DNA from 2 places in the Clostridium estertheticum genome. Region 2 is predicted to be linked to the other one. Evidence: riboswitches for the same ligand, from Rfam matches in the RefSeq annotation. Region 2 holds a riboswitch; the other holds the start of a gene.
What was found. A riboswitch is a leader RNA that binds a small molecule or an ion and turns the genes downstream of it on or off. The one in region 2 is predicted to bind cyclic di-AMP.
Positions count from the first base shown of each region.

Region 1 (6,761 bases), 2.2 Mb from region 2:
TTGGGTCTGTAGGTTAAAAGCTCATCTGTATTTTTCAAATTAAAAGTCTTACTAAACTTTATCTTTAAAAGCGGATTCATAAGATAAGCTAAAAGTGAAGCATTATCCAAAAGGAGAGTCCTTTGATAAACGGTTTTAAAATCAAAAGACATCCTAAGTTTATTTAATGTTACCTTTTTAATAATTTCGTCCGATTTTATCTTAAGGTCAGTAGAAGAATTTAAAAGTGCACTATGCTTTGAAATAGCTCGTTTAATCTCAGTTTCTAGATTATAAATATACTCCCTATTTTTTAAGAAATCCTCAGTATTGTGGCTTTCATTTTCCTCCATTCTCTCAAGAGCAATTTCTATTAGTTTCCTATTCTTATCAAATAGACCTTGTTCTTCATCAAACCACTTCATACTATTATTAAAAAGTTCATCTGCCTCTTTTATCCCCTCAGCAACGTTGTAACTCAAAATATTCAAGATTTCATTCTTTCTTTGCATTAATTTACTAACTTCATTATTAATACGTTTTACAACTTCAATACCACCTTTAAAATTCTTAGACTCAATCATTTTAGAGAGCAGTATCTGTTGAATACTTATTTTGCTCTCGTCCTTTATTTCCTTTGTATCAAGGTAAAACTCAATGGCCTCAGATGTTATATAATAACGTATTGTATTATCTAATATTTTGGATTCAATTAGTTTAATCCTAGATGACATCTGCTTCTTTTGAGCAGGGTCAAAATAATTATACGAAAAAGGTTTTCCATCATTTATAATTTTCTCAAAAATATAATTTACAAGTAAACTATTCTCTTTTTCATCTAGGTACAAATTATAATCTCGTTTTAGAATTTCTGTAGTAAACCTAGAAAACTTTTCAAAAGAAACCCCTGTATCATTAAAATTATTTTCTTCTATAAATAATCTTAACGATGCTACTACTATGTACCCCATATCAATAAAATTATATTTACCTTCCTGAAATAGGTCTAAAGATATCTCCCTAATCTTAAAAAAAGGATAATACTTTTTTAGGTTTTGCATTCTTTCATTATGTTCACTTATTATCTCATCCATAAAATCAAATTCATTATTCAAAATCTATCCACTCCTGATTTATATCTATTAATATAACTACACTCCCATATATTTCCTCAAACATAAGGTTCTTCCTTTCTTAGATCGTATATAATCTACTTATATTATAAATCATATGGTTATTTTTTTCATTAATAATTATATATATGTTTTAAGTGACCCCTAAAGACAATATATGATTTTGGAATCAAATAAAAATCTACTAGTAAATAATCTTTTGGATGTGGATAACTTCCGTTTATGACATAAAAATGACATTTTAGGAAGTTTTACTTGTATTATGGTTTTTTATAATGCATTATGTATATAAAGCTTGTTAAAATTCAAATAATGAAATGATTGGTGATAAATTGTGATAAATCTTGAAAAAAGAAAAAAAAGAAGAATAAGAAAAAGAATAAGATTTGGTTTAATAATATCAGTTATAGTTGTTCTGTCATGTTTAATATTTTATATTAATAGCAATAGTAAAGTAAAGAAAGTCTCTCCTACTAATGCAGAAAACAGCTTAAAAAAAAGTGTAGCAACACCAAAAAAAGTGACTTTAAAACCAAAGTTAAAATCACCAACTGCAGATTTTTATAAACATATTTATAAGTCAGATGGACATAAAATAGCCTATCTTTCTTTTGATGATGGACCTTCTGCCAACAATACTCCTTTGATTTTAAAGACTTTAGATAAATATAATATAAAGGCAACTTTTTTTATAGTGGGTAATATGGCAATAAAATATCCTGATTTGGTAAAGAAAGAATTAGCAGATGGACACTCCATTGGTAACCATTCATATTCACATAATTATAAGTATCTTTACTCTAACACTAACACTTTTATGAGTGATATTAACAAATGTGATACTATATTGAAATCAATCCTTGGTAGTAATTTCAGTACTAAATTAGTGAGATTTCCAGGTGGGTCATTTGGTGGCAAACTAGAACCTTTTAGAGAATCACTTAATAGTGCTGGATACAATTATGTTGATTGGAATGATTTAACTGGTGATGCAGAGGGACAAAATATTCCAGTATCTAAATTACTAAGTAACCTAAAAAAGAATACTGAGGGAAAAGACCATGTAGTCATTTTAATGCATGATTTCTTTACAAAGTCAACAACTGCCCAAGCATTACCACAAGTTATTGAATATTTAAAATCTCAAAAATATTCATTTAAAACACTTAATTAAATGATACTATAAAAGATAGAGCCCATGGATAATATTTATCCATGGGCTCTATTTCCGTTAGTAATTTCAGTTTTACAAAAAGTTCACACTTAACATTTAGTTAATACTAAATGTTAAAATACAATATTTAACTGATAAGAAGATATTACAAATAATTAAAATAAGCTTCAATCCATAACTACTAACAATTAGAAAGGTATTACGAAATTAAAAAAATTAAAATAATAGCCGCAGGTTAGCAATCGGAGAATATTTTTAGCTCCTTTTTAATATGTTAACAATTATTGAATGATTACCCATATATTTAAGTTTTATAGTGTATGATAACGGTTTCAAATAGTACTTAATCCCCCTTGTGGTAAGGATAGGAGAAAACATATTATTTACTTTTTCTACATAAATCCGGTGTAAATCTTTAAATAACCCAAATTGACATTTTTTACGAGCTGTATTATTATATCAGAGTAGCCGAATCTTCTAAAAGAAGTACCGGGGATTTAATTTTGGGGTGAAACTTAATTCACAAAGTGGGGTACCTCTACCCTAACCCGTCAACTAACCTGGAAGGCATTAGGAGGAATAATGATTAAATTTAAAAAACACAAATCAATTTTTTTAGCATCAGCATTAACAATTGGTATTTCAATAATTTCATCACAAAATATATTTGCAGCTACCTTGACAACTAGAAATTATACTGTGAAAAGTGGAGATACTTTATCTAAAATAGCACAAAAATATAAGGAATCATTAACTACGCTAAGGAAAGATAATAACAAATGGAATGATTCTATTTTTCCTGGACAAGTTCTCAAGGTTTCAGGGACAACTAGCGTTACTGTAAAAAAAACTGTACCTAGTTTAAAGGCTGCAGCACCAAGCACAAAAAAATACACAGCAAGCGATTTGAACTTACTAGCTAGATTAATAACTGCAGAAGCAGGAGGAGAATCATATATTGCTCAAGTTGCTGTGGGTGCAGTAGTTATGAATAGAGTTAAGAGCAGCGAATTCCCCAATTCGATTAGTGCTGTAATTAATCAAAAATATAACGGTTCTTATCAATTTACCTGTGTACAAAATGGCAACATTAAAAGACCTGCACCTGCAAGCGATGTTAAAGCTGCACTTGCTGCAATTAATGGAACTAATCCAATAAAAAATGCATTGTTTTTTAATAATGGCGTTAAAAAATCAGGTTCCATAAAAATTGGTAATATGATATTTATGTAGTCTATAAAATAAAAATTCTTTTTATACTAAATCATAATCTACCCCCTAGAGTGGACAGTAATATGCTCCCTTTAAAGTAAACAGATTAAACAATAAAAATCTGTTTACTTTAAAGGGAGCATTTATATATATATAATAATAAAACCTATATCCATATACCGTCTCCATATGTGGTAAAATAGTTTATGACATTAGGAAACACTTTTTTCGGAGGCTAAAGTTATTTTTGAATTATAATAAAAAATGATTCCTCTGAATTTTAGATATATAAATGGACGCGTATTTCCAAATAAACTTTATTTATTGAGGAGGACATATGTTATGAGTACCACAAATAAAGAGTTAAATCGAAGCAAACTACATAGAAATTTAAAAAATCGACATATCCAAATGATTGCACTTGGAGGTGCTATCGGAACAGGACTTTTCTACGGGTCTGGGACTACTATTAAAATGGCTGGACCAGCAATTTCATTTGCTTATGTTATTGGTGGGATTATCATTTACTTGATTATGCGTGGCCTGGGAGAAATGTCTGTTCATAATCCTGTATCTGGTTCATTTAGTTATTATGCGAATGAATATTGGGGGGAATTCCCAGGATTCTTTTCAGGCTGGAACTATTGGTTTAATTATATAGTTGTCAGCATGGCAGAATTATCAGTAGTCGGTATTTATGTTAATTATTGGTTCCCAAACATACCAATATGGATATCAAGTGCTATCTTTTTATTAGTAATTACATTAATTAATATTGCTAGTGTTAAAGCTTATGGTGAAATTGAATTCTGGTTTACAATTATTAAAGTTGTAGCAATCATTTTAATGATTGGTTTTGGTATATTTATTGTGTTATTTGGAATAGGAAATCATGGAATAGCTACAGGCATCAGTAATCTTTGGACACATGGCGGTTTCATGCCAAATGGAATCTGGGGTGTTCTCACTTCACTAGTAGTTGTTGTATTTTCTTTTGGTGGAGTTGAACTAATAGGCATCACTGCTGGAGAGGCTGATAATCCATCGATAACTATACCTAAGGCAATAAATCAGGTTGTATATAGAATACTTATATTCTATGTAGGTGCACTATTAATTTTGATGTGTCTTTACCCTTGGAACATGGTAGGTACACAAGGCAGCCCATTCGTTTTAATTTTTTCTAAAATGGGTATAGCAGGTGCTGCTACAATCTTAAATTTTGTAGTTTTAACGGCTGCACTTTCAGCTTATAACAGTGGCCTATACAGTAATGGTCGTATGCTTTACAGTCTCGCACTTCAAGGAAATGCCCCAAAAATACTTGCAAAAGTCAGTAAAAGAGGTACTCCCTATGTTGGAATACTTGTTTCCTCATTATTTACAGCAATAGCAGTTATATTAAATTTTCTAATACCAGGTAAGGTATTTCTATATTTAATATCAATTGCAACTATCGCAGGAATACTCAACTGGACAATGATTATGATTACTCAAATTAAATTTAGAAATAAAATTGGTCCAGTCGAAGTTGAAAAGCTTGAATTTAAGCTTCCGTTCTTTCCTTATTCAAATTATATTTCCATAGCATTTATGGCTATGATTGTAATACTTATGGCTTTCTTACCTGATTTTGTATATGCATTATACTTGTGTCCAGTTTGGGTTATAATATTGTATATTGCTTATATGATTAAAAAAAAGACTGCAAACAAATAAAATGCCTTTGTGCAACATTTTATTTGTTCCAATCTAATCTAACAGAACCTTCTTTTTAAACTACACTATTGGTACCGATCTTTTATTATTTTAAAACATTTTTAATTTTAATAATGGACACTTCATTCATTCCCATTTCCATAAGTTTCTTAATCATATGTAACTAAACTTAAATTTATCTACCCTAAAATTCGCAGTTCAAACTCCTTATTGCAACTGGGACATTTTACTGTATGTTTTCCCCTCAATCGTTTCAAACGAAGCATCTTCTTGCAATGTGGACATTTGCGAAAACGATGTGTTTTAATCTCTTTAATTCTTCGAATCTCAAAAGCCCCTTTTGATTTAATAGGTTTAAAAAATTTCATAAATTTTTCATTTTCCATGTTTCTTTTGTAAACATTTCGAGACAATGCTCTAAAAACAATCCAAATTAAAATAGCAAACATAATTCCTCTTATAATAGTAGAATTGATAAAAGCATTCGCAACTATCAAAACAAAATATAGAGCAATCAAAGCAAGGTACAATTGATCTGTACCATATCTTCCATACATAAATTGTGCTAACTTGTTTTTAAAATTTCCCATTCTATTCACTCCTTATTAATATTTTCGTCATCAGCACCCACAGAACAGTTTCGCTAAACAAAGACCTAAGCATATCCTATTTAAACTTATTGTTGGCATGCCAAAGTCCTGACTCTGCTGCTGATACGCACGACCACCATTTTGTATTTGATTTAATAATCTTTGATATTCAAGATTGTTTGGTTCCATTTGCACTGCTGTTTTTGCGTGATTTAGTGTTGTAATTGTGTTGCCTAAACCGGAATTTACAATTGCGCTGTAATAATACCACTTTGCATTCCTAGTTGTGATAGCCTCCAGAACATTAAGTGCTTCGTTAAAGTATCCTGCATTCAAATAGCTATCAACCGAATCAAATTCGGAATATTCATGTTTTTGCCTTTGACCACCACTGAAAGAACCAAATCCTTCAAAAGGGTTGAAGTCTCTAAATGGATCTTCTCCTCCATAAGAACTGTTCCTATTACCGTATGAACTTTGCTCACTGTAATCTCCGCCGCTACTGTTTTGGGTAGTTTTCCCTCTTTTTATCTGTTCGTAAGCAGCGTTAATCTCACTCATTTTTCTTGTGGCATCAGCATCTCCTTGATTCAAGTCTGGATGGTATTTTTTCGCTAGTTTGCGATAAGCTTTAGTAATTTCTTCTTTTGAATCATTTGAAGAAACTCCAAGCACTTCGTAAGGATCTGATATCATTATTTGTGCACCCCTTTTGTCTTGTTTTTTTCTGCTTCATACTTTGACCAGACACCTGAATATAGAATATTTTCAATTAATCCCTTATTTTGATCAATTGGTAACCTTTTATAATTTTCAATACAGTCAGCCATAAGCAGATTTAAAATATCATAAAATTCTTCAGATGATGACATCATCATCGGATTATATCGCTCATTTTTTATATCAGACTTTAAATCCATACAACCATCCATTATATAAATAAATTTGCCAAGT
Region 1 is NZ_CP015756.1:1,927,381-1,934,141, reverse strand. Features, by position in the region: gene A7L45_RS08910 (hypothetical protein) at 1-1,094, opposite strand, end outside; gene A7L45_RS08905 (polysaccharide deacetylase family protein) at 1,447-2,286, shown strand; cyclic di-AMP (ydaO/yuaA leader) riboswitch at 2,743-2,871, shown strand; gene A7L45_RS08900 (cell wall hydrolase) at 2,869-3,519, shown strand; gene A7L45_RS08895 (amino acid permease) at 3,841-5,217, shown strand; gene A7L45_RS08890 (BRcat domain-containing protein) at 5,397-5,807, opposite strand; gene A7L45_RS24055 (DnaJ domain-containing protein) at 5,838-6,503, opposite strand; gene A7L45_RS08880 (DUF5685 family protein) at 6,503-6,761, opposite strand, start outside.
Region 1: linked by a shared signal. The riboswitch ahead of A7L45_RS08900 (cell wall hydrolase) and the one ahead of A7L45_RS21025 (cell wall hydrolase) in region 2 are both predicted to bind cyclic di-AMP.

Region 2 (6,761 bases):
AACTTGAACAATTCCCACGAGAACAATTTAAGATAAGCATAGAGAATAACAATATGGAGCAAATAGTTTCATATGTTAATAGATGGAACAAAGCTGATTTAGGTATGAATGATAAGTTACTTATGGTAAAAGGTGAAGAAATTATAAAAAAAGAGGGAGTATTATACTTTTATAATAAAGGTGTAGGTTATACAAAGGATAAAGAGTATACTAAAGCTCAAAAGTATTTCTTATACGCATTACCATATTCTAAAGGGGATTATTTACAAGAACATATACTTTACATGTTAGCAGTAAGTTATAAAGCTAGTTCTGACTTTCAAAATGCTGTTAAATACTATGAGTTTGTTTTAAAACAATTTCCTAGTGGAAGTTACACCGAGGAAGTCTTATATAATTTAGTTTTAATAAACAAAGATGTAGATTCAAATAAAGCAAAACTTTATGCTGAAAAATTAGTAGAACAATTTCCGGATTCGTTATATAAAAACTCGATAGTAAAGAAAATATTGGGTATATAAAAATAAATGACATAACAAAGGTGTAATAGACATCTTTAAGATTTACTTTGGGTATACTAATTTTAAAATATGTAACACAAATTTCATAACCCTGTTACACATTTTAAAAATATCGATATAGAAGAAGTCAATTTGCAATATTATTGACTAGTAACAGTATAAGGTATACAATAATAACAATATAAACATACCCTAGCGGGGTATAATAAATGGAGGTAATAATATGATAAAAGAAGTTAATGATATAAATTTTAATGAAGAAATAGGAAATTCAGATAACATAGTTGTAGTTGATTTTTGGGCACCTTGGTGTGGACCTTGTAAAATGTTAAGTCCAGTAATTGAAGAATTAGCAAAAGAAATGGGGACAAATGTTAAATTTGCTAAAATAAATGTGGATGAAAGTCCTATAACTGCATCAACATACAAAATTTCAAGTATTCCAACAGTTATGGTATTTAATAAAGATTCTGTTAAAGAAACATTAGTAGGATTTAGACCAAAAGCTGAGCTTAAGAAAGTAATAGAGAAAAATTTATAAAATTTTAAATACCATCAAGGCATAATAGTACTTAGAAAAAAATAAAACAATAAAATAACATATATAGTTAGTAAAGTATTTTGGAGATAGATAATTTAAATTTTTATAATTTAAATAAATATCTCCATTTTTAAAGGTTTGGAATATTTACTAATGATAAAGATAAACTGTTAATTATTGTGTATCAAAGAAAAACAAGAGGAGGAGAAAGTATGAGCGAGAGATATGATATAGCTATAATTGGAACAGGTCCAGCAGGGCTAGAGGCGGCAATTAATGCTAAAATAAGAAATAAAAACATAGTAATCTTTGGGAATAAAGATCTGAGTCCTAAATTAACAAAAGCGGCAAAGGTAAATAATTATTTAGGCCTTTATAACCTTACGGGAACTGAGCTTAAAAACAAATTTGCAGATCATATCAAGGATATGGGTGTAAAGATTGTAAATGAAAAAATAAACAATGTTTATGCTATGGGGGATTATTTTGCTCTGATGGTAAATGAAAAAGTATATGAGGCTAAAGCTATAATATTAGCTACAGGTATAGAATATACTAAGCCATTAATAGGGGAAGAAGAATTCTTAGGAAAAGGAGTAGGATATTGTGCTACCTGTGATGCTCCATTATATAAGGGGAAAACAGTTGTTATAGTTGGTTATAATAAAGAAAGCGTCGAAGAAGCTAATTATGTAAGTGAGTTAAGTGGAAAAACATATTATATACCAATGTATAAAGGTGAATATAATTTAAATGAAAATGTAGAAATTATAAATAACAAGCCTTTAAAAATAGTTGGAGATGATGTGGTTACTAAGATGATTTTAGATCAAGGTGAAATAGCTACAGATGGTATTTTTATGTTAAGAGACAGCGTATCTCCGAGTCAATTAGTACCAGGTATTGAGATTGAGAATGGTCATATAAAGGTCGATAGAGATATGAAAACAAGTATAGATGGATGTTATGCAGCAGGAGATTGTACTGGCACACCATATCAATATATGAAATCTGCAGGAGAAGGTTTAGTAGCAGCATTATCTGCTGTTTCTTATGTGGATAAGTTACATGTAAATAAATAGAAATATAAATGAATTTTAATTTATCAATATAATTAATAAAACCAGGTAGTTAGCGAAAGTTAACTGTCTGGTTTTAATTTTAGAATTTATATTTTTTTATTTAACTACAAAGAAAACGTGATTTCCTATTGTCTTTATATTCGTTTTGTTTATACTTTTCATCCATCCTGAAGTAGCTATTTCGGGATTATAATAGAAAACAGCATTATAAGTAGGATCTTTACCCTTTAATGCATCTAGTACTGCAGTGTAACAGGCTGAATCAGGGATAACATTTGATTTGCCATTGTGATATACCTTTCCATTTTTAACACAAGAGAAAGCATTCTTTTGATTAATAACACCGGAAATAGATTTTGGGAAATGACTATCACTAGCACGATTTAATATAACTGATGCTACGGCAAGTTTGCCACTATCAGGCTCGCCACAACTCTCAGCATATACAACTTGAGACATTAAATAAATATCATTATCGGTAATACAAATTGAGCTATTTGACTTATTAAATACTTCTACTGCCTCTACTTGTTCATTATATAAATCTTTACTTTCTGATCCAAATGAATACAAATGTTCACCACTTACGCTTAAACTAGGAAATGCTAAAAATAATGTTAGCATCATACATGATAAAAAAGTAAGCTTTTTCATATTTTTTCTCTCCTTTTGCCTGCGGAGTTAGCTGACGGGTTCGGGAAAGGTTTAACCTACACAATTAGTGATTCACCCCAGATGCTTGGTTCCTCCGCGTATTTTTTACTTCGGCTAATATAGTATTACCTATAGTGTGAAAATAATACATTAATATTTTATTATATAACATAAAGCAGTGTAAAATGAATAATATAGACTTATTGATTTTTTAGATCAGTATAGGATTTAATATAATTAGCATATGAAGTTTCTACGTCCTTAAATAGTTTATTAGACGAAGTATATAAAGATTCCAATACTTTCGGAGTTATCGATGCATTTGAAGTTTTAGAATTTTCATTTGTCATAGCAATTTTGAAATCACTTAAGTAACTTTCGTATTTATCTAATAAAATTTTGAAGGATTCATAAGTGGGAATTGCGGAGGTAGGAACAGTTAAAATTTTAAATGTACTTTTAAGATTGTTTAGTTTTGAGAAATCATCATCAACTAGTTTTGAAAGATTATAATAGGACATCTCTTTTTTTCTCACTTTTATTGTATATGAGTAAAGATTACTTTTAATATTTAAGAAATCAGTGGATAGACCATCAATATCACTTATAAATTCTTGGTTTTGACGTGACTTAAGAACTGTTTCCTTTTTTATCATTACAGCGGTATCACTGTAATCAAGAATATTATCAATGAAAGTTAAAGAGATTTTTGGCAGTGATATTGAAGCATTATGAACATCTATTAATGAATAAAAATTTATGCAGTCATTTCTAAAAGTTTTAAGATTCTCCATAGACGTTTCTACATCATTTCCAGAAGGATTATTTAAAATTGCTAAAGTCTGTCTATATATTAATAAATTTTTATCTAGGCCAGATTTTAAATTATCGTTATCTTTTTTATATTTAGTAGTAGGCTGTGAATTTGATAAATTAGCTTTAAAGACAGATAAATCATTAATAATTTTAGGTAATTGTTTTTTTGCATAGTCAACATCTATTGTTTTATTGCTATTAAATTGGGATACATTTTTATTGACATCATTTATACCGTTAATGTTGGTTATTAAAGTGGTTTTATAGGAACTATATACATTAGTTATAGATGAATAGTGACAAATCAAGAAAATACCTATGGAGAGCAAAATAGTTGATAAAAAAATTATTAGTTTAAGGTTTTTTCTCTTGTTACTAGTATTTATAATATTTTTATTTATACCCAAAATAATTCACTCCTTCAATAATTTCATTATATTCTTATATTAATATGATACATATATTATTCTAGTTAAATTGCAGAATTATACTATTTTAAATTTAAAAGTATTATACATTTAATATAATAAATTTTAACATAGGCTTAATTGTTACAATAAAATTAACTTATAATATGTACTAATAAAGCAAAGCATAGTGTATAATTGGAAGTAAGAGTTTTAGTAGAGGGGTGTGAGCTTTATGGAAGTATATAAGTTGATTATGAACACGATCAAAAATATAAGTGTATATTCAATTCTAGATATACTAGTGGTGGCTTTTATATTTTACAAAAGTTACATGCTAATGAAGGAAACAAGAGCTATACAGTTATTAAAAGGAATTATTTTTATTTTTGTACTTATTCCAATAAGTCAGTTTCTTAATTTAACAGTATTAAACTGGATATTAAACAAAACAATAACAATTGGTGTTTTAACTATTGTTATCATCTTTCAACCAGAGATAAGAAGAGCCTTAGAGCATATTGGAAGAACGGCTTTTGCTGATAAGCACATATTTGAAGATGAAGAGGTAATGGAGAAGGTTATAACTGAAATTGTTAATGCTGTTGAAATATTATCGAAAAGCAAAACAGGTGCACTAATAGTAATAGAACAAAGAACAGGTATTGGGGAAATAATTAAAACAGGAAATACTCTAGATGCTGTAATATCTGCAGCCTTATTAGAAAATATATTTGTAGTTAACACTCCCCTTCATGATGGAGCTACAGTAATAAGAAATGATAGAATAATAGCTGCAGGGTGTTTTCTGCCTTTAACTAATAGTGATAAAATAAGCAAAAAGCTTGGAACAAGGCATAGAGCAGCAATAGGAGTAACAGAAACTTCAGATGCTTTAACAATAATAGTATCAGAAGAAACAGGCACTATTTCTCTTGCAATGAATGGAAGATTAATGAGAAACTATGACAAGGATAAGCTTAAAAATGTACTTGTTCAAATAATAAAGAGAAGACAAACTAAAAAAGTAACATTAAAGGAGAGAGTAAAGGCATGGATAAAGAACGGAAAGAACAATTAATAATTAAAATTTGCTGTGTAATAGCTGCCTTTGCGCTATGGCTTTTCATAACAGGAACGGAAAATCCGTTGACTGCTTACAAAATTAAAAATGTACCTGTAACAATGTTAAATAGCGACGTATTAACTAAGTCAAATCTTGTTTTAGTTTCAGGACAAGATTTAACAACATCCCTAAATATTAAAGGAGCCAATACTAGCATACTTCTGGCTATGAAAGCATCTGATTTTACGGTGGTTGCAGACTTAGGCGCATATGCGCTTAAAAGTGGAGAATATAAGATACCTATTGAAATAAAAAAAAGTCCAGATAATATAAATGTGGTAAATAGCGATGGTCTTTTTATAACAATACAGTTAGATGAACTTACTAAGAAAAAGTTGCCTATAAATGTAAATGTAAGTGGAAAACCTAAAGAAGGTTTTTACGCATCAAAGCCAGAGCTATCATCAGATTATGCTACGGTATCAGGCGGTTCAAAGGTTATAAGTGAAGTGAAAAAAATAGTGATTGACGAAAATATACAAGGTTTGGAATCAAATACATCGAAAGAATACAAGCTTAAAGCGGTAGATGAATCGGGAAAAGAAATAAAAGATGTTGTTGTAAGTCCAGCCTATATCAATGTTAAAACTCTTGTAAAAAAGACAAAATCCGTAGAGGTTACTGTGAAAACTGCAGGAAGTTTAGATGCTAAGTATACGTTAGGAAGCATAAAGGCTGTACCGGATACAGTAGATATAACAGGGAGCTTAGCTGAACTTGATAATCTGAAATACTTAAACACAGAAGAGGTTGATTTAAGTAAAATAACTAAGAGTACAACCGTTGAAGCAAAGGTTATAATTCCAAAAGGATTAAATTTGGTCGGTGGGGATGCTATGGTTAAGGTTCAAGTTAATTTAAGTAGTCCAAATGCATCAAGTGGAGCAGCTACGACAGAAAAGGTAGACAAGACAGTTCAAAAGGATTTAAGTTTAGACATCAAGTACAATAATTTGGGTGAGACTTATTTAGCAACGTTAGATAGTAGTAAGACATCAATATCGGTTTCCGGATTAGAATCAGTTATTAATAATCTGGATTTAAATAATTTTTCCGCGAAAGTAGATTTAACAGGTTTAACAGAGGGCAAACAAAGCGTGAAAGTAATTGTGTCTATGCCAAAAGGAGTAACTTTAGTATCACACAACCCGGATAAAATAGGAGTAACTATTACGAAAAAGCAAACGGAGGTACCAGTGAGCAATGACAATAAGAGTAAATAATATAACTTTAGATATAGATGAACCAATAGACGATTTAATGATAAAAGCTGCAAAATTAATGAGAGTTTCTGATAGTGAAATAAAGAAAATTAAAATAGCTAAAGAATCTATAGATGCTAGGAAAAAAAATAATATTAAGTTTAATTATGCCGTTAACATCACAATGGATAATGAAATAAATGTAGTCACGAGAGCGAACAATAAAGATGTTAAGCTTGAAGAAGACAAATACGAGGCTGAGTTTGAATTTGGAACTAAAAAAATGAAGCATAGACCAGTAATAGTAGGAATGGGACCAGCAGGAATGTTTGCTGGTATTCTTATGGCACAAAAGGGATATAAACCGTTAATTATCGAAAGAGGAGAAAAGGTAGAGAATAGAACAAAGACC
Region 2 is NZ_CP015756.1:4,532,604-4,539,364, reverse strand. Features, by position in the region: gene A7L45_RS21040 (tetratricopeptide repeat protein) at 1-521, shown strand, start outside; gene trxA (thioredoxin) at 745-1,062, shown strand; gene A7L45_RS21030 (NAD(P)/FAD-dependent oxidoreductase) at 1,275-2,144, shown strand; gene A7L45_RS21025 (cell wall hydrolase) at 2,241-2,798, opposite strand; cyclic di-AMP (ydaO/yuaA leader) riboswitch at 2,801-2,924, opposite strand; gene A7L45_RS21020 (hypothetical protein) at 2,999-4,021, opposite strand; gene cdaA (diadenylate cyclase CdaA) at 4,257-5,102, shown strand; gene A7L45_RS21010 (CdaR family protein) at 5,075-6,370, shown strand; gene A7L45_RS21005 (NAD(P)/FAD-dependent oxidoreductase) at 6,351-6,761, shown strand, end outside.